DNA from 3 places in the Shinella sp. 20P9.1.1 genome. Region 3 is predicted to be linked to each of the others. Evidence: predicted binding sites of a transcription regulator. Region 3 holds the regulator's gene; each other region holds the start of a gene.
The links. Region 3 encodes PhoB, which activates phosphate uptake and scavenging genes when phosphate is short. Its sites were predicted from a motif close to TGTCATNNANCTGTCAT; they were not measured.
Positions count from the first base shown of each region.

Region 1: a site for PhoB is predicted at 3,065-3,081, ahead of AC27VQ_RS12365 (UDP-2,3-diacylglucosamine diphosphatase). Genes of this name have one in related genera too.
Region 2: a site for PhoB is predicted at 2,590-2,606, ahead of AC27VQ_RS13275 (ceramide glucosyltransferase). Genes of this name have one in related genera too.

Region 1 covers NZ_JBYOLC010000006.1:78,597-85,779, reverse strand. The annotation lists gene dgcA (N-acetyl-D-Glu racemase DgcA) at 1-856, shown strand, start outside; gene AC27VQ_RS12370 (MFS transporter) at 826-2,043, opposite strand; gene AC27VQ_RS12365 (UDP-2,3-diacylglucosamine diphosphatase) at 2,150-2,986, opposite strand; gene AC27VQ_RS12360 (NADP-dependent malic enzyme) at 3,222-5,534, shown strand; gene AC27VQ_RS12355 (ABC-F family ATP-binding cassette domain-containing protein) at 5,591-7,174, opposite strand.
Region 2 covers NZ_JBYOLC010000006.1:262,089-269,271, forward strand. The annotation lists gene AC27VQ_RS13265 (MFS transporter) at 1-645, opposite strand, end outside; gene AC27VQ_RS13270 (TetR/AcrR family transcriptional regulator) at 764-1,354, shown strand; gene AC27VQ_RS13275 (ceramide glucosyltransferase) at 1,363-2,511, opposite strand; gene AC27VQ_RS13280 (isochorismatase family protein) at 2,659-3,204, opposite strand; gene AC27VQ_RS13285 (GlxA family transcriptional regulator) at 3,301-4,260, shown strand; gene AC27VQ_RS13290 (protein kinase domain-containing protein) at 4,257-5,663, opposite strand; gene AC27VQ_RS13295 (metallophosphoesterase family protein) at 5,663-6,403, opposite strand; gene AC27VQ_RS13300 (NAD(P)/FAD-dependent oxidoreductase) at 6,501-7,183, opposite strand, start outside.
Region 3 covers NZ_JBYOLC010000002.1:208,483-215,665, reverse strand. The annotation lists gene AC27VQ_RS04640 (Hsp33 family molecular chaperone) at 1-965, opposite strand, end outside; gene argF (ornithine carbamoyltransferase) at 1,162-2,073, opposite strand; gene AC27VQ_RS04630 (aspartate aminotransferase family protein) at 2,102-3,292, opposite strand; gene AC27VQ_RS04625 (GcrA family cell cycle regulator) at 3,716-4,246, shown strand; gene phoB (phosphate regulon transcriptional regulator PhoB) at 4,376-5,059, opposite strand; gene phoU (phosphate signaling complex protein PhoU) at 5,081-5,809, opposite strand; gene pstB (phosphate ABC transporter ATP-binding protein PstB) at 5,860-6,675, opposite strand; gene pstA (phosphate ABC transporter permease PstA) at 6,689-7,183, opposite strand, start outside.

The DNA.
Region 1 (7,183 bases), on a different contig from region 3:
GGGCGAATGCGTGCCCTATGCCCGCTACGGCGAATCGGTGCCTGGCGTGCTGGCCGCAATCGAGGAGATGCGCGGCGCTGTGGAGGACAGTATCGGCCGCGAGGACCTTGCCCGCATCATGCCGGCCGGCGCGGCCCGCAACGCCATCGATTGCGCCCTCTGGGACCTCGAGGCAAAACTCTCGGGCGTGCCGACCTGGCAGGTCATCAACGCCGCCGCCCCGCAGAAACTCGTCACCGCCTATACGCTCTCGCTCGGCGAGCCCGAGGCTATGCAGCGCCAGGCCGCTCAGCATGCCGGCCGCGCCCTGCTCAAGGTGAAAGTCGGCACGGCGGACGACGCCGCGCGCATCAGGGCCGTGCGCGCCGGTGCGCCCCACAGCGCGATCATCCTCGACGCCAACGAGGGCTGGATGCCCGAAAACCTCGCCTATCACTTCGCCATTTGCGCCGAGACGCGCATCGCGCTCGTCGAACAGCCGCTGCCGGCCGGAAACGATTCCGCGCTTGCCGCTCATGCGCGGCCGATCCCGGTCTGCGCGGACGAGAGCGTGCATCGCACGGAGGACGTGGCAAAGCTCGTTAACCGCTACGACGCGATCAACATCAAGCTCGACAAGGCCGGCGGCCTGACGGAGGCGCTGGCGTTGCGCGAAGCCGCCCGCGAACTCGGGCTGAAGATCATGGTCGGCTGCATGGTCGGCACCTCGCTTGGCATGGCGCCGGCGGTGCTTCTGGCGCAGGGTGCCGATTTCGTCGATCTCGACGGCCCCCTGCTGCTGGCCCGCGATCGGGTGCCCAGCCTGCACTATGAGGGATCGTCGGTCTATCCGCCGGAAGCCGCACTCTGGGGCTGAAGACGCACGGCAAAGACCCTTGCGATGACGACGCAGGCAAGACCCGCCGCAGCGATGCAGGACATCAGGTAGAAGCCGTGCACGCCGTACCAGTTGAAAGCATAGCCTGACAGGAAGGTCGCGATCGCCGTGAAGATGCCGGTGTAGAAATAATAGAGCCCCTGTGCCGAGGCTTCCTGCTCTTCCGCCACGCGCTCCACGAGGCGGCTCTGCACGCTCATATGGATGATGGCATAGGTAAAGGCGTGCAGGCATTGCAGCACGAAATAGCCGGCAAAGGACATCTCCATCGGGAAGATGATCCAGCGCAGGACGGCGACGCTGCTGCCGGCGATCATCATGGACCACAGATTGAAGCGGCGGCGGAGCTGGACGGCGAAGAGGAAGAAAACCACCTCGGCCATCACGCCGGCGCTCCAGAGAATGCCGACATCGACGCCGCTAAAACCCATCTTCTGCCAGTAGATCGCCGAAAAGGCGAAGAGCATGGCATGGCTGGAGTTCACCAGCGCGACGCCGATCAGCATGAACTGCACATCCGCCTGCCGCAGCGTGCTTTTCGTCGGCATGGTGGCGATCGCCGAGATCGGCGACGGCCGGCGCGGCTTGCCGACCCGCGGCGCGATCACCGCGCCGAGCACGGTCAAGTCGAAGCCCACCGCCATCGCCGGCAGCACCATGGCGCCGCCATAAAGACCGGCGAGCCAGCCGCCGATCATCGTCGCGACGATGAAGGCGAGCGAACCCCAGAGGCGCATCCGGCCATAATCGAAATTCCAGCGCCGCACGCCCGACAGCATGATCGCCTCGGTGATCGGCACATAGGGCGAATAGACCGCGCCTTGCAGCGTATAGAGCAACAGCACCGGCCAGAACGATCCCGTCGCGAAAAGCGCGATCGCCGTCATGAGCGACAGCACGGCCGACCAGGCCAGCATGATCGAGCGCTCGCCGATCCGGTCGGCGATGACGCCGGCCACCGGCGCGGTGAAGACGCGCACGAACATCGGCACGGCCAGAATGATGCCGATCTGGAAATCGCTCATCGATAGCGTTTCCAGCCAGACGGGGAAAAACGGCAGCGCAATGCCGTTCACCATCATCGGGGCGCTGAAAACGAGGGCGATGCGCGCGACGAAGAACGGCGGCGCGCCTGATGTCACGGTGAACCCGGAAGGGGCGGTCATGGCGGGGAACCTGTATTGGAACGACCTCGCTCTAGCACGCCGATGTACGTACGCCAATCCGCTATTTCTGCCGGTTGCGTTCCGATCTCGTCTGCAACGCAATGCGTCAGGCGGCTTCGGCACCAGACGTCGCCACCACGCCGAGGCTGCGGCTTGCAATCGACACGGGTTCGGGCACCGCCGTCAGCGTCTGCCAGGTGATCAGTTCCATCTCGCCGTCGTGATGCTCGGCAATCGCCGTGCAACTTTCCACCCAGTCGCCACTGTTGATGTAGCGAATGCCGTCGATCTCGGTGATGACGGCGTGGTGGATATGGCCGCAGATGACGCCGTCGGCATCGTTGCGGCGCGCCTCCTCGACGACCACCTTCTGGAACTCGCCGATGAAATTCACGGCACTCTTCACCTGCTGCTTGGCCCAGGACGAGAACGACCAGTACGGCAGCCCGAGGCGGCGGCGGATGGCGGCGAAGACGACGTTGATGGCAATCGCCGCATCATAGGCCCAGTCGCCGAGATAGGCGACGACGCGGGCATGGCGCACCACGACGTCGAACTCGTCGCCATGCAGCACGAGATAGCGCTTGCCGTCGGCGGCCTCGTGGATCATGCGCTCGGCCACTTCGACGCCGCCGAAATGCGTGCCGGGGAAATCCCGCAGGAACTCATCGTGATTGCCGGGGATGTAGATGATGCGCGTACCCTTGCGCGCCTTGCGCAGGATTTTCTGCGTGACGTCGTTGAAGGACTGCGGCCAGTACCAGTTGCGCTTCAGCCGCCAGCCGTCGACGATGTCGCCAACCAGTACGATCGTCTCGGCCTCGTGGTGGCCCAGAAAGTCGATCAGGAAATCCGCCTTGGCCGCCTTCGATCCCAGATGCACATCCGAGATGAAGAGCGTGCGGAAGTGGCGGACATTGGGGTCGGCAGGCGTCGGGTTCATCGCGTTCGTCTCCGGGTGGCCGGCCGCCGCGTTCAATCTGGAACCGGCGGCTTTCGTCCCGTTGAAAACCAGACTCCTGTTTCAAATTGATGACACACCTATGCCTTTTCCGTCCGCAAATAGGCATTGCACAGGCCGGCGAATGCGGCTTTATGGAAGCTTCCGGAAACTTCACGTCGCGACGTGTTCGTGGCATGTGGAGCCGCAACCAAAACAGCATATGGCAGGAAACATCATGAGCACGGGTGACAAACCGAGGACGCAGAACGGCCCAGTCAGTGGCGACATCGACCAGCAGGCCCTCTTCTTCCACCGCTATCCCCGCCCCGGCAAGCTCGAGATCACCGCAACCAAGCCGCTCGGCAACCAGCGCGATCTCGCCCTTGCCTATTCGCCCGGTGTTGCCGCCCCCTGCCTTGCGATCCGCGACAATCCCGAAACGGCCGCCGACTACACGGCGCGCGCCAACCTCGTCGCCGTCGTCTCGAACGGTACGGCAGTTCTCGGCCTCGGCAATATCGGCCCGCTCGCTTCCAAGCCGGTCATGGAAGGCAAGGCCGTCCTCTTCAAGAAATTCGCCGGCATCGACGTTTTCGACATCGAAATCGACGCCCCGACCGTCGATGAGATGGTCAATGTCGTCTCCGCGCTGGAGCCGACCTTCGGCGGCATCAACCTTGAAGACATCAAGGCGCCGGAGTGCTTTGAGGTCGAACGCCAGCTGCGCGAGAAGATGGACATACCCGTCTTCCACGACGACCAGCACGGTACGGCCATCATCGTCGCAGCCGCCGTCCTGAACGGCCTGGAATTGGCCGGCAAGGCGCTCGGCGAGGCCAAGATCGTCGCGTCCGGCGCCGGCGCTGCCGCACTCGCCTGTCTCAATCAGCTCGTCTCGCTCGGCGCGAAGGTGGAGAACATCTGGGTGCACGACCTCGAAGGCCTCGTCTACAAGGGCCGCGAAGTCCTCATGGACCAGTGGAAGGCCGTGTATGCACAGGAGACCGACAAGCGCGCATTGTCCGAAAGCATCGACGGCGCCGACGTCTTCCTCGGCCTATCCGCCGCTGGCGTGCTGAAGCCGGAACTTTTGACCCGCATGGCGGAAAATCCGCTGATCATGGCGCTTGCCAATCCGACGCCGGAAATCATGCCCGAGGAGGCGCGGGCCATACGCCCGGATGCCATGATCTGCACCGGCCGTTCGGACTTCCCGAACCAGGTCAACAACGTCCTCTGCTTCCCCTACATCTTCCGCGGCGCGCTCGATTGCGGCGCGCGCACGATCAACGAAGAGATGAAGATGGCCGCCGTGCGCGCCATCGCGGCGCTTGCCCGTGAGGAAGTCTCCGACGTCGCCGCCCGCGCCTATTCCGGCGACACGCCGAGCTTCGGCCCGAACTACCTGATCCCCTCGCCCTTCGATCAGCGCCTCATCCTGCGCATCGCGCCGGCCGTTGCCCGCGCGGCGGCCGAGACCGGGGTGGCGTTGCGCCCGATCACCGATTTCGACGCCTATCTCGACCAGCTCAACCGCTTCGTCTGGCGCTCCGGCTTCATCATGAAGCCGATCTTCGCCGCCGCGAAGAAGGCCGAGAAGAAGCGCGTGATCTTTGCCGAAGGGGAAGACGAACGCGTGTTGCGCGCCGCCCAGATCCTGCTCGAAGAGAATACCGCCCTGCCGATCCTCATCGGCCGTCCGCAGATCATCGAAACGCGCCTCAAGCGCTACGGCCTTCGCGTGCGCCCGAATGTCGATTTCGAACTGGTCAACCCGGAAGACGATCCGCGCTACCGTGACTATGTCGAGGAGTACCTGAACCTCGTCGGCCGCAAGGGCGTCAACCCGGAAGCCGCCCGCACCATCGTGCGCACGAACCAGACGGTCATCGGCGCCCTGGCCGTCAAGCGCGGCGACGCCGATGCCCTGATCTGCGGTGTCGAGGGCCGTTATGCGCGCCACCTGCGCGATGTCAGCCAGATCATCGGCAAGAAGCCCGGCGTGCTCGATTTCTCAGGTCTCAGCCTCCTGATCTCGCAGCGCGGTGCGACCTTCTTCACCGACACCTACGTGACGATGGAGCCGACGGCCGAGGAAGTGGCCGAGATGACCATCATGGCCGCGCAGGAAATCCGCCGCTTCGGCATCACACCGCGCGCAGCCCTCGTCTCCCATTCGAACTTCGGTTCGCGCGAATCGGACAGCGCGCTCAAGATGCGCCGGGCGATGGAGCTTGTGCGCGAGCAGGACCCGGATCTGGAAGCCGACGGCGAAATGCACGGCGACGCCGCCATTTCCGAAGTGTTGCGCCAGCGCGTCATGCCGAACTCGACGCTGACGGGCGAAGCCAACCTGCTGGTCTTCCCGAACCTCGACGCCGCCAACATTACCCTCGGCGTCGTCAAGACCATGACGGACAGCCTGCATGTCGGCCCGATCCTGCTCGGTGCCGCCCTGCCCGCCCACATCCTGTCACCGTCGGCAACCTCGCGCGGCGTGGTGAACATGGCGGCGCTTGCAGTCGTGGAAGCCTCCTATCCGGCTTGAAGTCGATGGAATGATTGAAAGATGGCCGCCGGTTCCCCCGGCGGCCGTTTGCGTTTCTAGGTCCCGGAAAGCTCCAACCGGCGCGCGATGCCAATCGCCCGAAGAAAAGCCTCGTCGTGGCTGACGACGAGCAACGCGCCGTCATAGGCCCGAAGCCCCGCTTCCACCGCCTCGATGGAATCGATGTCGAGATGATTGGTCGGCTCGTCCAGGATGAGCAGCGGTGGCGGTGCCCCGCCCCCGAGCACGCAGGCAAGACCGGCGCGCAGAAGCTGGCCGCCGCTGAGGCTCCCTGCACTCTGCAAAGCCGCATCCGCGCGGAACATGAACCGCGCCAGCGCCGCCCGGCAGGCATTCTCGTTGGCCTCGGGATGGAGACGGCGAAAATTGTCACGAATGGAGAGGCCGGCATCGAGCAGGCTGACGCGCTGGTCGAGCATGGCGAACTCCGTGAAGACGCGCACGCTTCCTTCGGAGGGCAGCAATTGCCCTGTGGCAAGGCTGAGCAGCGTCGTCTTGCCGGAGCCGTTCGGCCCGGCCACCGCAATGCGCTCCGGCCCGGTGATGGTGAAGGAAAGCCCTCGAAGGATCGGGCGTTCCGGTTCATAACCGGCCGTCACGCCGTCGAGCTTCAACACCGTCTTGCCGGCGGCGAGATGCGTCGGCGGCACGGCAACGGTGAGCGGTTGCAGAACCTCGATCCGTCCCCGTGCGGTCGCCATGGCCTCCGCCGCTTGCGCCTGCCGGCTTTCGGCAAGACGTGCCTGCACACCGCCTGTTACCTCGCTGCGCTCTTTCATGGCACCGAGCATGATGCGGGGAATATCGCCCTTCGCCCTCTTGCGCTTGCCGGCGCCATCCTTGCGCGCCTTGCGCTCGGCGACGGCCTGCACCGAGCGCGCGAGATCTGCCGCGTGCCGTTCCGCATCGGACAACTGCCGCTGCGCAGCCGCCAGCTCCAGCGCCTTGCGCTCGCGGTAGGCGCTCCAGTTGCCGCCGTAGCGCGTGGCGCCGAGCAAGGTGAGTTCCACGATCGCATCCATGCATTCCAGCAATTCGCGGTCATGGCTGACGACCACCGCACCGGCACGCCAGCCGGAAAGCATGTCGACGACGGCCTGCCGGCCCTCCCGGTCGAGATTGTTGGTCGGCTCGTCCAGCAGCAAAAAATCCGGCTCGTGAAAGAGAAGGGCCGCAAGGGCTGCGCGCGTGCGCTGGCCGCCTGAAAGGGCGGCAAGTCGCGTTTCGGCCATTGCATTCAGCCCGACGCGGGCGAGCGCAGCGGCAAGGCGCGTTTCCAGCGTCCAGTCCGCATCCGCCAAGGCATCGGCTTCCGCTTCGCCGCATTCGGCTCGGCGGAGAAGGTCGAGCGCATCTTCGATGCCGAACAGGCTGGCGACCGTTTCCTCCGCCCCGACCTGCACGCTCTGGCGCAGCACGCCGATGGAACCATCGACGGTCACGGTGCCGGAGAGCGGTCGCAGATCGCCGTTGATCAGCTTGAGCAAGGTCGTCTTGCCGACGCCGTTGCGGCCGACAAGACCGGCGCGTTCGCGACCGAAGCTCAGATCGAGATGGGAGAGAAGCGCGTGGCCGTCAGGCGTGGACCACGAAATTTTCGAGAGGGTGATGGAAGGCATGGATACGAA
Region 2 (7,183 bases), on a different contig from region 3:
GATCGGGCGCAGGCGAATAGCCGACTTCTGCGGCGCGCTGCCGGCGACGTGGCGAACAGCGGGTTCTGTGCTCCGCTGGAGCACGAAGGCGAGGGTGCCGAGCGCCAGGAAGGCGGTGCTGATCAGCATGCCGGCTTCCGGGAAGAGCGCGACGGCGAGGCCGACCGAGAGCGACGCGCCGGCAATATAGACCAGCTCGTCGGCCGCCGATTCGAAGGCGAAGGCGGTGTTGAGTTCCGGGCGGTCGCGGAAGAGTTCGGTCCAGCGGGCGCGCAGCATGGCGGGCATGCTGGGCATGGCGGCGGCAAGCAGCGCGGACGCAAACAGCGTCCAGACCGGCCAACCCTGGTTTGCGGCGGCAATCAGCGTGAGGAAGGCGATGACGGAGACGATGGTCGTCGGCATCAGCACCGCCGACTGGCCGTAGCGGTCGACGGCGCGGGAGATTTGCGGGGCGATGAGGGCGTTGGTCAGCGCATAGGTCGCCGAGACGGCGCCGGCGAGCCAATATTCACCATGGGTCTGCGACAGCATGGCGACGATGCCGATCGGCGCCATGGCAATGGGAAGGCGGGCGAGAAAGCCGGCGGCGGAGAACCCCTTGGTTCCCGGCACGCTGAAAATTTCCTTGTACGGGTTGGACATGGCCTGCTCCTGTAAACGGGCGGTTCCACCACTTACATACGTGGCGTATATCCAGGAAATAGTTGCATACGAGGCGTATGTCAAATAAAATACGCGACGTATGTGAATAGGAGGCGCCATGCGCAAGCCGCGCGAGGAAATGATTGCCGAAACAAGGGCAAAGCTGATTGCCGCCGGCCGCAAGGCCTTTGGCACCGTCGGCTATGCCGATGCGTCCATGGATGATTTTACGGCAAGCGCAGGGCTGACGCGCGGCGCGCTCTACCATCATTTCGGCGACAAGAAGGGGTTGCTTCAAGCCGTGATGCGTGAAATCGACGCGGAGATGACGGTGCGGCTCAACCGTATTTCGGCGGCTGCGCCGAACCGCTGGCAGGGCTTTGTCGATGAATGCGTCGCCTATATCGAGATGGCGCTGGAGCCGGAAATCCAGCGCATCATGTTCCGCGATGGGCCGGCGGTGCTGGGCGACGTCTCGCAATGGCCGACCAGCCGCGGCTGTATCGCCGCACTCAGCCGCAGCATAGATCATCTGAAGGCGGAGGGAACGATGGCCGAGATCGACACCGAAGCCGCCGCCCGCCTGATCAATGGCGCCAGCAGCCATGCGGCGTTGTGGATCGCCAATTCGGACGATCCGGAGGATACCTCGAAACGCGCTGTGCGCGGCTTCCGTACCGTGCTGGATGGCTTGCGCGCGAAGGCCTGACGGGCGGGTCAGGATCCCGCCGGGGCTTCCTTCAGTTCGGATGCGTTGGTGCCGATCGTCATCGTGTTGCCGCGCCAGTCGATGGTGCCACCGATCCAGGCGCGCAGCCAGATGGCGGGCATCATGATATCGCGCGCCATCATCGCCGGCACGGACCAGCGCGAGAGATGCCAGCCCTTGAACCGTGCAAGGGCGAGTTCCGGCAGGTAGATGCCGGCGAGCACCATCAGGACGGTGGGCAGGAGCGCCAGGTCGCCCAGCGCGACGGCGACGAGTGCGAGCAGCAATGGCGGCAGCACGCCCAGAAGAATTTCCGGCGCAAAGAAGCTCGGGAAGGTGACGCGGCGCAGGCGCGACCAGCGGGCCTGGCGTGACCAGATCTCCTGCTCGGTGCGGCGGCCGAGCGGTTGCTCGAACGGAGCGGATACCAGGTGGACCTTCAGGCCAAGCCGGTTCACCAGCTTGGTGGAGGCGGCATCCTCGGCGATTTCGGCATTGAGAGCATGGATGCTGCCATTCGCATCGAGCATCGGCTTGTACCAGAGCATGCTCTTGCCCTGCGCGAAGCCCAGGCCGACAGCCTCGCCGGCATATTGCCAGCGCGCCTGCTGGGTGTTGAGGAACATGCATTCCACCTCCGCCCAGAAACCCTCCGGCCGCGAGCCGAGCGGCGTGGAGCAGACGAGGCCAGAATCGCTGCGCCAGCTGCCCATGAGATGCTGGATGTAGTCCGCGGGCATCAGCACATTGGAATCGGCAAGGATCACCCAGTGGTGCCGGGCGGCCTGCCAGCCCTTCACGCAATTGTTCAGCTTCGGGTTGGCGCTGATCCGGTCATCGCCGACGAGGATGCGCATTTCGATTTCGGGATGGGCGGCGGCGGTCTTTTCGATGAGCGGGATGATCGGATCGTTGCCGTGGGCGACGCAGAACAGCAATTCGTAGCGCGGCCAGGAGAGGCGGAAGGCGCGCTCCAGCGTTTCGCCGGTAAAATTTTCGATGCCGCGAACGGGGATGACGATGGAGACCGGCGGCTTCTTGCGCAGGTCCGGCGTTGCGCCCGTGGCATCCAGCCGCCTGCCGGCGATGAGGATGCTCGCGAGATTGGTCGCGACGAGAGCGCCCGAGGCAAGGGCGAAGGCCTGAGCCATGTCCATTCACGCAGTCTCCGAAAGGCGCCACGCTTTCAGGCGGCGGCCGGGGTGCATTCACGCGCGAAGGAACACCATTGTCACATGACAGGGGAATGACGGGCATAGTTCATCCCCTTCGCAATGCGGCGAAGGGGATGAAAGGAAAGCGCTTTATGACAGGTATTCCGCCGTCGTAGTAACCTTGCCGTAGCCGAATTCCAGCGCTGACATGATGGTGGCGTGGACCTGGGCGGCCGGCACGACCGAATCGCCGAAAGCCTTGTCGCGCGTGGCGCAGGCATCGTGCACCACCGTCAGATCATAACCGAGGTCGGCGGCGGCGCGGGCGGTGGCGTCGATGCAGACGTCGCTCATGGCGCCTACGACGACGACCTCCTCGATGCCGCCGGCCTTCAGCGTGTCCTGAAGAACGGTGTCGCGGAAGGAGTTGGGGTAGTTCTTGATGACGACGGTATCGCCGGCTTCCGGCGTCACGGCGGCGATCGGGTTGATGCCATCGGTGTTGGGCGCAAAGAGCGGCGAATCGGCTTCCAGCGAGACGTGATGGACGTGGACGATCTTATCGCCGCGGCTGCGGGCGGCCGCGACGACGCGGGCGGCATTGTCGGCGGCGGCGTCGATGCCATCAAGCGCGAAGCTGCCGGTGGCGAGATAATCCTTCTGGAGATCGACGATGATGACGGCGCGTTTGCTCATGGGAAATCCTTCCTCGGTTGATGTCATGGACATTCTTCCTCCATCCTGCCATCTCTCGCCATTGGCGATACCGACATAATCAAGGGTGAAAGTGACATGGTCTCCTCGGCCGAAATCGGACTGGTGATCTATCCCGGCGCGCAGATGGCGGCGGTGCTTGGCATGACCGACCTCTTCAATTCAGCAACCCATATGGCGCAGGCGAAATGCGGGGCGGGGGCAAAGATCCGGGTCAGCCACTGGCGGCTTGAGGACGGCACTCCGGTGCGGACCGATGCCAGCGATACCCCGGATGCGGCAGAGCGCCCGGCCGTGCTGGTGCTGCCGCCGGCCCTTGGCGACCCGATCCTGCGCGAGGAGGCGGCGCCCTTCGCGGCCTGGCTGCGCGAATGCCATGCCTCCGGTATCCAGCTCGCCTCGATCTGCGCCGGTGCCTTCCTGCTCGGAGAGACGGGGCTGCTCGCCGGCCGCACCATCACCACCAACTGGGTGATCGCCGAAACCTTCGAACTGCGTTTTCCCGACGTGACCGTCGATACGGACCGGTTGCTCAGTGAGGACGGCGATATCGTCACGGCCGGCGGCGTGATGGCCTGGGTGGATCTGGGGCTGAAACTGATCGACCGCTTTCTTGGGCCGACGATCATGCTGGAGGTCGCGCGGCAGTTCGTCGTCGATCCGCCCGGCCGTGAGCAGCGCTACTACAGCACCTTCTCGCCGCGCCTGTTGCATGGCGATGCGGCGATCCTAAAGGTGCAGCATTTCCTTCAGGCGAACGAGGCGCGGGAAACCGCGATCGATATGCTGGCCGCGCAGGCGGGGCTGGAGGAGCGGACGTTTCTGCGGCGTTTCCGCAAGGCGACGGGGCTGACGACCTCGGATTATTGCCAGCGGCTGCGCGTCGCCAAGGCGCAGGAGCTGTTGCAGTTCACCATCCGCTCGGTGGACAGCGTGGCCGTCGATGTCGGCTACAATGACCCCGGCGCCTTCCGGAAGGTTTTTGGCCGCATCGTCGGACTGACGCCGGGCGATTATCGCAAGCGATTCCGGTCCTAGTCTTCCGGCCGCGTGCGGTTGCGTACCACGGTGACGGTGCAGGGCGCATGCGCTGCCACCTCGCCGGAGACGCTGCCGAGCATCGAGCGCATGGCCGATTCGGCGCGCGCACCCATCACGATGTGATCGACGTAGTTTTCGCGGGCATAGGCGAGGATGGCGTCGGCCGGCGAGACGGCTTCCAGCACATGGAAGGTGATGCCGCCGCCGGGTGTCGGCAGGCCGGTCGACCAGGTGCGCAGTTCCACGAGCCGCATGACATGCTTGTTGCGGCCCTCCTCGTCGAGCGAGGTGTCGAGCGCGATGCGGTTGATCTTCAGCACGTTGAGGCAGGCGATGCGGGCATCCGGCGTGTTCTCGATGATGCGTGCGACCGTCCGGCGCTTCGCCTCGTCCAGCTCCGGCGTGCTGCCCGAAAGATTGATCGCCACCGCGACGATCGGCGCATTGGCAAGCTGCGCTTCCGCCGTCTGCGGCTTCACCGTCTCGATCGGCACCGGATTGAAGCGGCGGCGCAGCACGGTGCCGAAGGTGTCGCGCTTCATCTTCTCCGCCCGCGCGGTGAGCTTGACGGCGGACAGGTCCTGCAGATCGAGTGCAAGCTGTGCCGCACTCGGATAACGCCAGGCGGGGTTTACCTCCAGGCAGCGCAGGATGATTTCCTGTAGCGCCAGCGGTATCGCGCCATTGCGGGCGCGCGGCGGCAGAGGATCGCGCCAGAGCCGGCGTTTCAGACCCTTCAGCCGCTGCGGATCGCCGAAGGGGCGCTCGCCGGTGGCGAAGAAATAGAGCATGACGCCGAGCGCAAAAAGGTCGCTGCGGAAATCGCTGCGCGTGCCGAGCACCTGTTCGGGCGCCATATAGGGGGCGGTGCCATAGGGCAGGCGGAACTGCTCGTCCATCAGGTCCGGCAGATGGATGTGGCGGGCAAGGCCATAGTCGATCAGCACCGCCTCGCCGCTCTCGCGGAACATCACATTGGAGGGCTTAAGGTCAAGATGCACGACATTCTGCCGGTGCAGCGAATCGAGCGCGACCGCGACCTTGGCGCCGATGGCGGCGACTTCGTCCGGCGGCAGCGGCAGGCGTTCGAGCAGCGGATAGAGCGAGGTGCCGGGCAGGCGCTCCATAACGATATAGGGCAGGGTGGCAAAATCGCCGTTGGCGACGAAGCGCGGCACATACGGGCCAGTGAGGCGCGGGAGGATCATCTGCTCCATCTCGAAACCGACGATGGCAGCGGAATCGTCGCCTTCGCCGATGACCGGCACCTTCATAAGGATAGGGCAGTCGATATCCGGCCGGGAAACCTGCCAGATCCGCGCCATGCCGCCATTGTGCGCGATGTCCTCGATGATGAAGCCGTCGATCTCGTCGCCGGGTTTCAGGCGTCCCTTTACCATCAGCGGCCCTCGAACAGTCGCTCGGCCAGCGAGACGGGCAGGCCGGCGGCGCGAATCTTGTTGGCAGCCGTCGCGATATCATAGGCGGCGCGCAGGAAACGCAGTTCGGCGCTCCCGGTGTCGTAGAGCGCGAAGGCGGCGCACGGATTACCGTCACGCGGCTGGCCGACGGCGCCCATGACGGCAAGCCAGCGGCGCTGCGGCAGAAGTGGCACCGGTGTAGCGGCGACGGGGCGGAAATGCGTGACCTTGCCGCCGGGCGCCGTGCAGTAGAGCGCCGGCTTATGCACATGGCCGCAGAAACTGACGCGTGCCTCGCAGGCGCCGAGATGCTGGCCGGCATCGCTGGCATCGAGCACATAGTTCCAGTCGGAGGGTGCGCTGGCATCGGCATGCACGAAGAGGCAATCGCCCTCGCGCGCCTTCAAGGGCAGGGCGGCGAGGAAGGCGCGGGCATCGCTGCCAAGCTGCCGGCGCGTCCATTCGAGCGCCATGGTCGCCGTCGGGTTCATCGTGACGGAGGCATTGCCGATGGCATCGTCATGGTTGCCGCGCAGGATGATCGCGCCTGATTCCGCCAGAGATATTGCCGTCTCGACGCACCATTCGGGATCGGCGCCATAGCCGACGATATCGCCGAGCACAACGAAGCGCTCCGCACCCGCCGCCTGCGCCGCCGCCAGCACAGCCTCGAAGGCTTCGCGATTGCCGTGGATATCGGAGAGAATGGCGAGCAGCATGACCGTCCGGATCGTTGCGGGTGCCGGAGCATAGCGTGCCTTGTTGCATGCTGCCATTCAACGGAAGGGGAATATCACGCCGCCGAATCGCGCTCCGTCACGATTTTTCGAATGCGAAAAGATCCGCATCGGCATCGTTGTGGCCGGCAATGTCGGCAGAGACGATCTCGGCGGCGATCTGGCTGAAGGTGATGCCGTTACCGCCGAAGCCCATGACGGCGAAGACATTGGGGAGTTTCGGAACGCGCCCGATCAGCGGCAGACCGGTGCGGGTAATGCCGAAGGGCGCTGCCCAGACATGATCCGGTTCCGGCAGCGTGACGCCCAGCAAAGCTTCCGCCTTGCGGCGGATGATCTCTGCCTTCTGCTTCAGCTTTGTCCGCGAGCCGTAGGCATCTTCGCTGTCCTCGTCTTCGCCGCCGGCAATGAGCCGGCCGTCGCGGGAGCGGCGGAGATAGAGATAGGGATCGGCGCCTTCCCAGACGATGCAGTCCTTTAGCCACGCCGGCAATTTTATACCGGGCGGCGTGGCGAGCGCCCAGGTGGAGACGATGGCGTGGTTCTCGTTCGCGACGGTTTCCAGAAATTCGTAGCCGGAGCAGAAGACGGCGTGCCCGGCGGAGAGAATCCTCCCGTCCGACGTCGCAAGAAAGACCTCGCCGGTCGTGGCGCGCACATCGGTGATTTCGAGCGGGCTGACCACTTCGACGCCGCGCGTCATCGCCGCACGCAAAATACCCGCCGCCATCTGGGCGGGATTGGCGGAGGCGGAGATATCGC
Region 3 (7,183 bases):
AAGCGGTAGGTCGTCGAGCAGAATTCGCAGGTCACCGCGATCTCGCCCTTGTCGTCGGCCGTATGCGCGATGTCGTCGGCGCTGAGGCCGGCAAGCACGCCCTTCAGCTTCTCACGCGAGCAGGAACAACGGTCGAAGACCTGCTGCGGTTCGTAAACGCGCACGCCGCGCTCATGGAAGAGACGGAACAGCAGCCGTTCGGTGCCGACATTGGGATCCGTCAACTCGTCGGCGTCGATCGTCTCGACCATGGCCTTGGCTTCGGCCCAGTTGTCGTCCTCGGCGATCTTGTGGCCGGCCTCATCACCGTCACCGCCCGGAAGGTCCGATTGGCGCATGCGTTCCGGTGCCTGTGGCAGGAACTGCGCGACCATGCCGCCGGCCCGCCAGCGATGGCGGGATTTGCCGGCCTCGTCGCGGTCGTAGAGTTCGGCGACACCCAGCCGCACCTTGGTCGGAATCTGCTCCGACTGGCGGAAATAGACGCCGGCGATCTCTTCGAGCGTGTGGCCGTCGAGCGGAACGATGCCCTGGTAGCGCTGCGTATGCGCGCCCTGGTCGATGGTGAAGGCGAGGATGCCCTTTCCGAGCAGCTCGTGCGGCTCCGTCGCACCGGCCGCGATCGCGGCATCGAGCGCGTCCTGATCGAAGCGGGCATAGGCGCGCACGTTCTCCGGTGCGGCGAAATCCGCCACCAGCAGGTCGACCGGGCCATCGCCCTTTGTCTGGACGATCAGCTTGCCCTCGAACTTCAGCGAGGTGCCGAGCAACACGGTGAGCGTGATGGCTTCAGCAAGCAGCCGCGCGACGGGCGCGGGATAGTTGTGCCGGCCGAGAATGGTGTCGAGCATCGGGCCGAGCTGCACGGCACGGCCGCGCACGTCGAGGCCTTCGACCTGGAACGGCAGGACATGGTCGTCGCCGGCAAAGCCGACTTCACCGAGTTTCAGGGCACTTTCAGCCATCATCGTTCTGCTCCTTGCACATCGGGAAGCCACCGGGCCATGGGCCCGGCTGCTTTCGACCGGCGTTCTACCGTGATTTGAGCGCGCTCTTGCCCGATCATTCCATACCGGGCGGGCATACGCCAGAGAAAGCGCCTTCCGGCGCTTCGTGATGGCCCCTAGATCGTGCGGGCGGCACGGTTTTTCAAGACGCGTCTCAGACGGCGCCGAGGCACCAGGCGAGGATCGACTTCTGTGCGTGCAGGCGGTTTTCCGCCTCGTCGAAGACCACGGACTGCGGGCCGTCGATGACCTCGTCCGTCACCTCCTCGCCGCGATGGGCCGGCAGGCAGTGCATGAACAGCGCATCCTTGTCGGCGCGCGCCATCAGCTGCTTGTTGACCTGATAAGGCTGGAAGATGTTGTGGCCGCGGGCGCGATGCTCCTGGTTCATCGAGACCCAGCAGTCGGTGACGACGAGATCGACGCCGTCGATGATGGCGTCAGGATCATGGCCGAGCAGGATGTTGCCGCCATTGTCGCGCGCCCAGTTCAAAATCTTGTCGTCGGGCTCCGAGCCCATCGGCACGGCCATCTTCATCGTGTAGCCGAAGCGGGCGGAGCCCTCGACGAAGGAATGCAGCACATTGTTGCCGTCGCCGGTCCAGGCGAACGTCTTGCCCTTGGCGAGACCACGATGCTCCTCGAAGGTCATGACGTCGGCCATGATCTGGCAGGGATGCGTCAGGTCCGTCAGCGCGTTGATGACGGGAACGGTGGCATGCTCGGCAAGCTCCAGCAAGCGGTTGTGGTCCGTCGTGCGGATCATGATGGCATCGACATAACGCGACAGCACCTTGGCGGTGTCGCCGATCGTCTCGGCGCGGCCGAGCTGCATTTCCGTGCCCGACAGGAACAGCGTCTCGCCCCCGAGCTGGCGCATGCCGACATCGAAAGAGACGCGCGTGCGGGTGGAGGGCTTCTCGAAGATCATCGCGAGCATCTTGCCGGCGAGCGGTCGCTCTTCCTTGCCGGCCTTGTTGGCTGCCTTGCGCTTGTGCGCATCGTCCATGATGACGCGGAGATCGCTTTCCGAAACGGCGGAAAGGTCGAGGAAATGCTTGGCCATGATGTGTCCTGTCTGTCCTGGTCTCTGATCAGGCGGCTTTCGCCGCCGTCAGCTTTTCGGCTGCGCGCTCGATGCGGGCGAGCCCTTCGCGTGCTTCTTCGGCGGTGACGGTGAGCGGCGGCAGCAGCCGCAGCACATTGTCGCCGGCCGGCACGCCCAGCAGTTTTTCCGCGCGAACGGCCTTCAGGAGGTCGGCGACGGGGATTTTCGCCTTGATGCCGAGCATCAGGCCCTCGCCGCGCACATCCTCGATCACCTCGGGGAAACGATCCTTCAGCGCCGCAAGGCCCTGACGGAAGACCAGCGCCACGTCGCGCACATGTTCGAGGAAGCCGTCTTCAAGCACGACGTCGAGCACGGCATTGCCGACGGCCATGGCAAGCGGATTGCCGCCATAGGTCGAGCCATGCGTGCCAGCGACCATGCCGGAGGCGGCTTCATTGGTGGCAAGGCAGGCGCCGAGCGGAAAGCCGCCGCCGATGCCCTTGGCGACCGCCATGATGTCGGGCGTCACGCCCGCCCATTCATGGGCAAAGAGGCGGCCCGTGCGGCCGACGCCGGACTGGACCTCGTCGAGGATCAGCAGCAGGCCGTATTCGTCGCAGAGCTGGCGCAACTCCTGCATGAATTCCTTCGAGACGGGACGGATGCCGCCCTCGCCCTGCACCGGCTCGATCAGGATGCCGGCGGTTTCCTCGGTGATCGCATCCTTGACGGCGGCGATATCGCCGAAGGGCAGCTTCAGGAAGCCGGGAGCCTTGGGGCCAAAGCCTTCGATATACTTCTCCTGTCCGCCGGCCGCGATCGTCGCGATCGTGCGGCCATGGAAGGCGCCGTCGAAGGTGATGATATGGAACTTGCCGGGATGGCCCTTGGCGAAGTGATGGCGGCGCGCGGTCTTGATCGCGCATTCCAGCGCTTCGGCACCCGAATTGGTGAAGAACACCTTGTCGGCGAAGGTCGCGTCCGTCAGCCGGCGGCCGAGGCTTTCCTGGCCGGGCACCTCATAGAGGTTGGACAGGTGCCAGACCTTGTCGGCCTGATCCTTCAGCGCGGCGACGAGATGAGGATGCGCATGGCCCAGCGAATTGACGGCGACGCCGGCGGCGAAATCGAGATATCGCTCGCCATCTTCGGCGATCAGCCAGACGCCCTCCCCGCGCGTGAACCGGAGCGGCGCACGCATATAGGTTTCATAGAGCGGCGCGGCATCGGCCATGGCGCGTATCCTCCGAAAAGAGATGCGAAAAAAGACGTCTGACACTTGACTTTTCCGGGCTCCAGAAAAATCAAAAGCCGCCTTTCGGCGGCATGCGGCACTATCGGCATTTCACCTGGGGATGTCAACAAAATCGCACCCCGAGTGACGCTGAACCTCCCGCAAGGTGAGGATTCACGGCACGCGCGGAAGGTGTCTCCATCGAGTCACACCCGACCAGCAAGTTGGGGAAAACCTCGAAATCGATTCGCGCCGATTCCCGCGACTCTTGTCACAGAGTCCCCCGGTCTCTAGGTTAAAGACCAATTACTAGACTGCATGCGGCGGAACTAGTCACCAAAAGAGTTGAAGGCGTTCAGGTTCCGGATCTGTCCGGGACGCGACGAGGGATTCCCGCATCGAACGCCGAGCGGAGACGAAAACATGAACTGGACAGACGAGCGCGTCGAAAGACTCAAGAAGCTCTGGGCCGAGGGTTTGAGCGCGAGCCAGATCGCGGCACAACTCGGCGGCGTCAGCCGCAATGCCGTCATCGGCAAAGTGCACCGGCTGAACCTGCCGGGCCGCGCCAAGGCCGGCGGAACGCAGGCCACCGCCCGCCCGAAGCGCCCGGCGCCGGCGGCCCCCCGCCCCGCGACCTTCCAGGCCCGTGCCGTCACGCCGCGCACCGCAGCCCGTCCGGCAGCGATCGCCAAGGACGACATGGACACGGAATTCGAGGCCGTCGCCGAACAGCTCCCGGTTCCCGCCAACGGCAACAATGTCGTCGTGCCGATGTCGCGCAAGCTGGAACTGACGCAGCTCACCGAGCGCACCTGCAAGTGGCCGATCGGCGATCCGCTGAACGAAGACTTCCATTTCTGCGGCAACGAATCCCCTGACAATTCGCCCTACTGCACCTACCACCAGCGCCTCGCCTACCAGCCCTCGGCCGAGCGCCGCCGGATGCGCTGACAGCAATCGATATGAAATGAAAACGGAGCCGAAAGGCTCCGTTTTTGTTTGAGGCGATGGATGGCAGCCCCAAAACGCAAACAGGCCCCGCAGGGCCCATTTCCGTCCTTGGGAGGAATGGCGGATCGCTCAGGTTTCCAGCGAATAGCCGGCGCCGCGGACAGTGCGGATGACGTCCTGCATATTGGCGAAGTTGAGCGCCTTGCGCAGACGGCCGACATGCACGTCGACGGTGCGCTCGTCGACATAGATGTCGTGGCCCCATACACCGTCCAGCAGCTGCGAGCGCGAGAAGACGCGGCTCGGCGAGGTCATCAGGAATTCCAGGAGGCGGAACTCCGTCGGGCCGAGGCGAACCTCGCGGGTGCGACGGTGGACGCGGTGGGTCTCGCGGTCGAGCTCGATATCGCCGCAGCGCAGCACCGTCGAGACGACCTCGGGCTTGGCACGGCGCAGCATGGCGCGCACGCGCGCCACCAGTTCCGGCGTCGAGAAGGGCTTGACGACATAATCGTCGGCGCCGGTGGCCAGACCACGCACTCGCTCGCTCTCCTCGCCGCGCGCCGTCAGCATGATGATCGGCAGGCGCTCGGTTTCCGGCCGCTGGCGCAGGCGCCGGCACAGCTCGATGCCGGAAACGCCCGGCAGCATCCAGTCGAGGATGAGGAGGTCGGGCATGCGCTCCTGCAAGCGCATTTCCGCCTCGTCACCCGATAGGATCGTATCGACCTCGAAACCCTCGGCTTCGAGATTGTAGCGCAGGAGAACGCTCAGCGCCTCCTCGTCTTCCACGACGGCTATTCTGGGCACCATGGACAGGGTTCCTGCTCAAACTTACTCGGACGCTTCGGCGATGTCGGCCGCGACGACCGATGTCGATGTATCGTCCTTCGGGCGCTCGCCTTCCGGCTGGGAGCCGGTCGCCATGTAGTAGATGGTTTCGGCGATGTTGGTCGCGTGGTCGCCGATGCGCTCGATGTTCTTGGCGCAGAACAAAAGATGCGTGCAGGGCGTGATGTTGCGCGGGTCTTCCATCATGTAGGTCAGCAGTTCGCGGAACAGCGAGGTGTAGATCGCATCGATCTCGTCGTCGCGCTCGCGGATGGCCTTGGCCTTGTCCACCGAGCGGGTGGCGAAGACGTCGAGCACTTCCTTGAGCTGCATCAACGCCAGTTCGGCGAGATGCTCGAGGCCGCGGGCGAGCTTGCGCGGCATGCCCGAGCTCTGCACGGCAATCACGCGCTTTGCGGTGTTCTTGCCGAGGTCGCCGACGCGCTCCAGTTCGGCAGCGATGCGGATCGTGCCCATGATTTCGCGCAGGTCCGCCGCCATCGGCTGGCGCTTGGCGATGGTGACGATCGCCTTTTCGTTGATCTGGCGCTCGGCATTGTCGAGGATGACATCCTCGGAAATGACCTTCTGGGCCAGCGCCACGTCGGTGGAAACGAGGGCGCGGACGGAATCCGCCACCATCTGCTCGGCCGTGCCGCCCATTTCGGAGATGCGGCGGGAGAGGTACTTCAGTTCTTCGTCGTAAATCGAAACAATATGGGTCGATGACATCGTTCTGTCCTTAATGCGCTCGGGTTTCAGGGGCGTCAGCGACGAAAGCGTCAGCCGAAGCGGCCCATGATGTAGTCCTGCGTGCGCTGGTCATCCGGGTTGGTGAACATCTTGTCGGTGTCGTTCTCCTCGACGAGGTTGCCGAGGTGGAACATGGCGGTGCGCTGCGAGACGCGGGCCGCCTGCTGCATGGAGTGCGTCACGATGACGATGGTGAAGTTGGCGCGCAGCTCGTGGATGAGCTCCTCGACCTTGGCCGTCGCGATCGGGTCGAGTGCCGAGCAGGGTTCGTCCATCAGGATGACTTCGGGGCTGACGGCGACGGCGCGTGCGATGCACAGGCGCTGCTGCTGGCCGCCGGAGAGGCCCGTGCCGCCTTCCTGCAGGCGATCCTTCACCTCGTTCCACAGGCCGGCCTTCTGAAGGCTCTTTTCCACGATGGCGTCCATGTCGGCCTTCGACTTGGCAAGACCGTGGATGCGTGGGCCGTAGGCGACGTTTTCGTAGATCGACTTCGGGAACGGGTTCGGCTTCTGGAAGACCATGCCGACGCGGGCGCGCAGTTCGACGACGTCGATGTTCGGGTCGTAGATATCGTCCGTATCGAGCGTGATGCGGCCGGTGACGCGGCAGCCGTCGATCGTGTCGTTCATGCGGTTCAGCGTGCGCAGGAAGGTCGACTTGCCGCAACCCGACGGGCCGATCAGCGCCGTCACGGTGTTTTCGCGGACGTTGAGATTGACGTCGTAGAGGGCGCGCTTGTCGCCGTAATAGACCGAAACGTCCTTGCCGATCATCTTGTAGGAAATGTCGTTCATTTTCTTGTCCAGCGCTTTCTCGACTGCTGCTTCTAACATCATGTTCATAGGATCGGTCCTTCTACCAGCGCCGTTCGAAACGGCGGCGCAACAGGATGGCGCCAACATTCATGAGGATGAGGAAGATGAGGAGCACCATGATGGCGCCCGAGGTGCGCTCCACGAAGGCACGCTCGGCCTCGTTCGCCCACATGTAGATCTGTACCGGCAGAGCCGTGGAGGGTTCCAGCGGCGTTCCGGGAATATCGGCGACGAAGGCGACCATGCCAATGAGCAGCAGCGGTGCGGTTTCGCCGAGCGCATGCGCCAAACCGATGATCGTGCCTGTCAGGATGCCCGGCATGGCGAGCGGCAGGACGTGGTGGAACACGGTCTGCATCTTGGATGCGCCGAGGCCGAGGGCGGCGGAGCGGATCGACGGGGGCACGGCCTTGAGGGCAGCGCGGGTCGCGATGATGATCGTCGGCAGCGTCATCAGCGTCAGCACCAGGCCACCGACGAGGGCTGCCGAGCGCGGGAAGCCCGCGAAATTGACGAAGACGGCGAGACCGAGCAG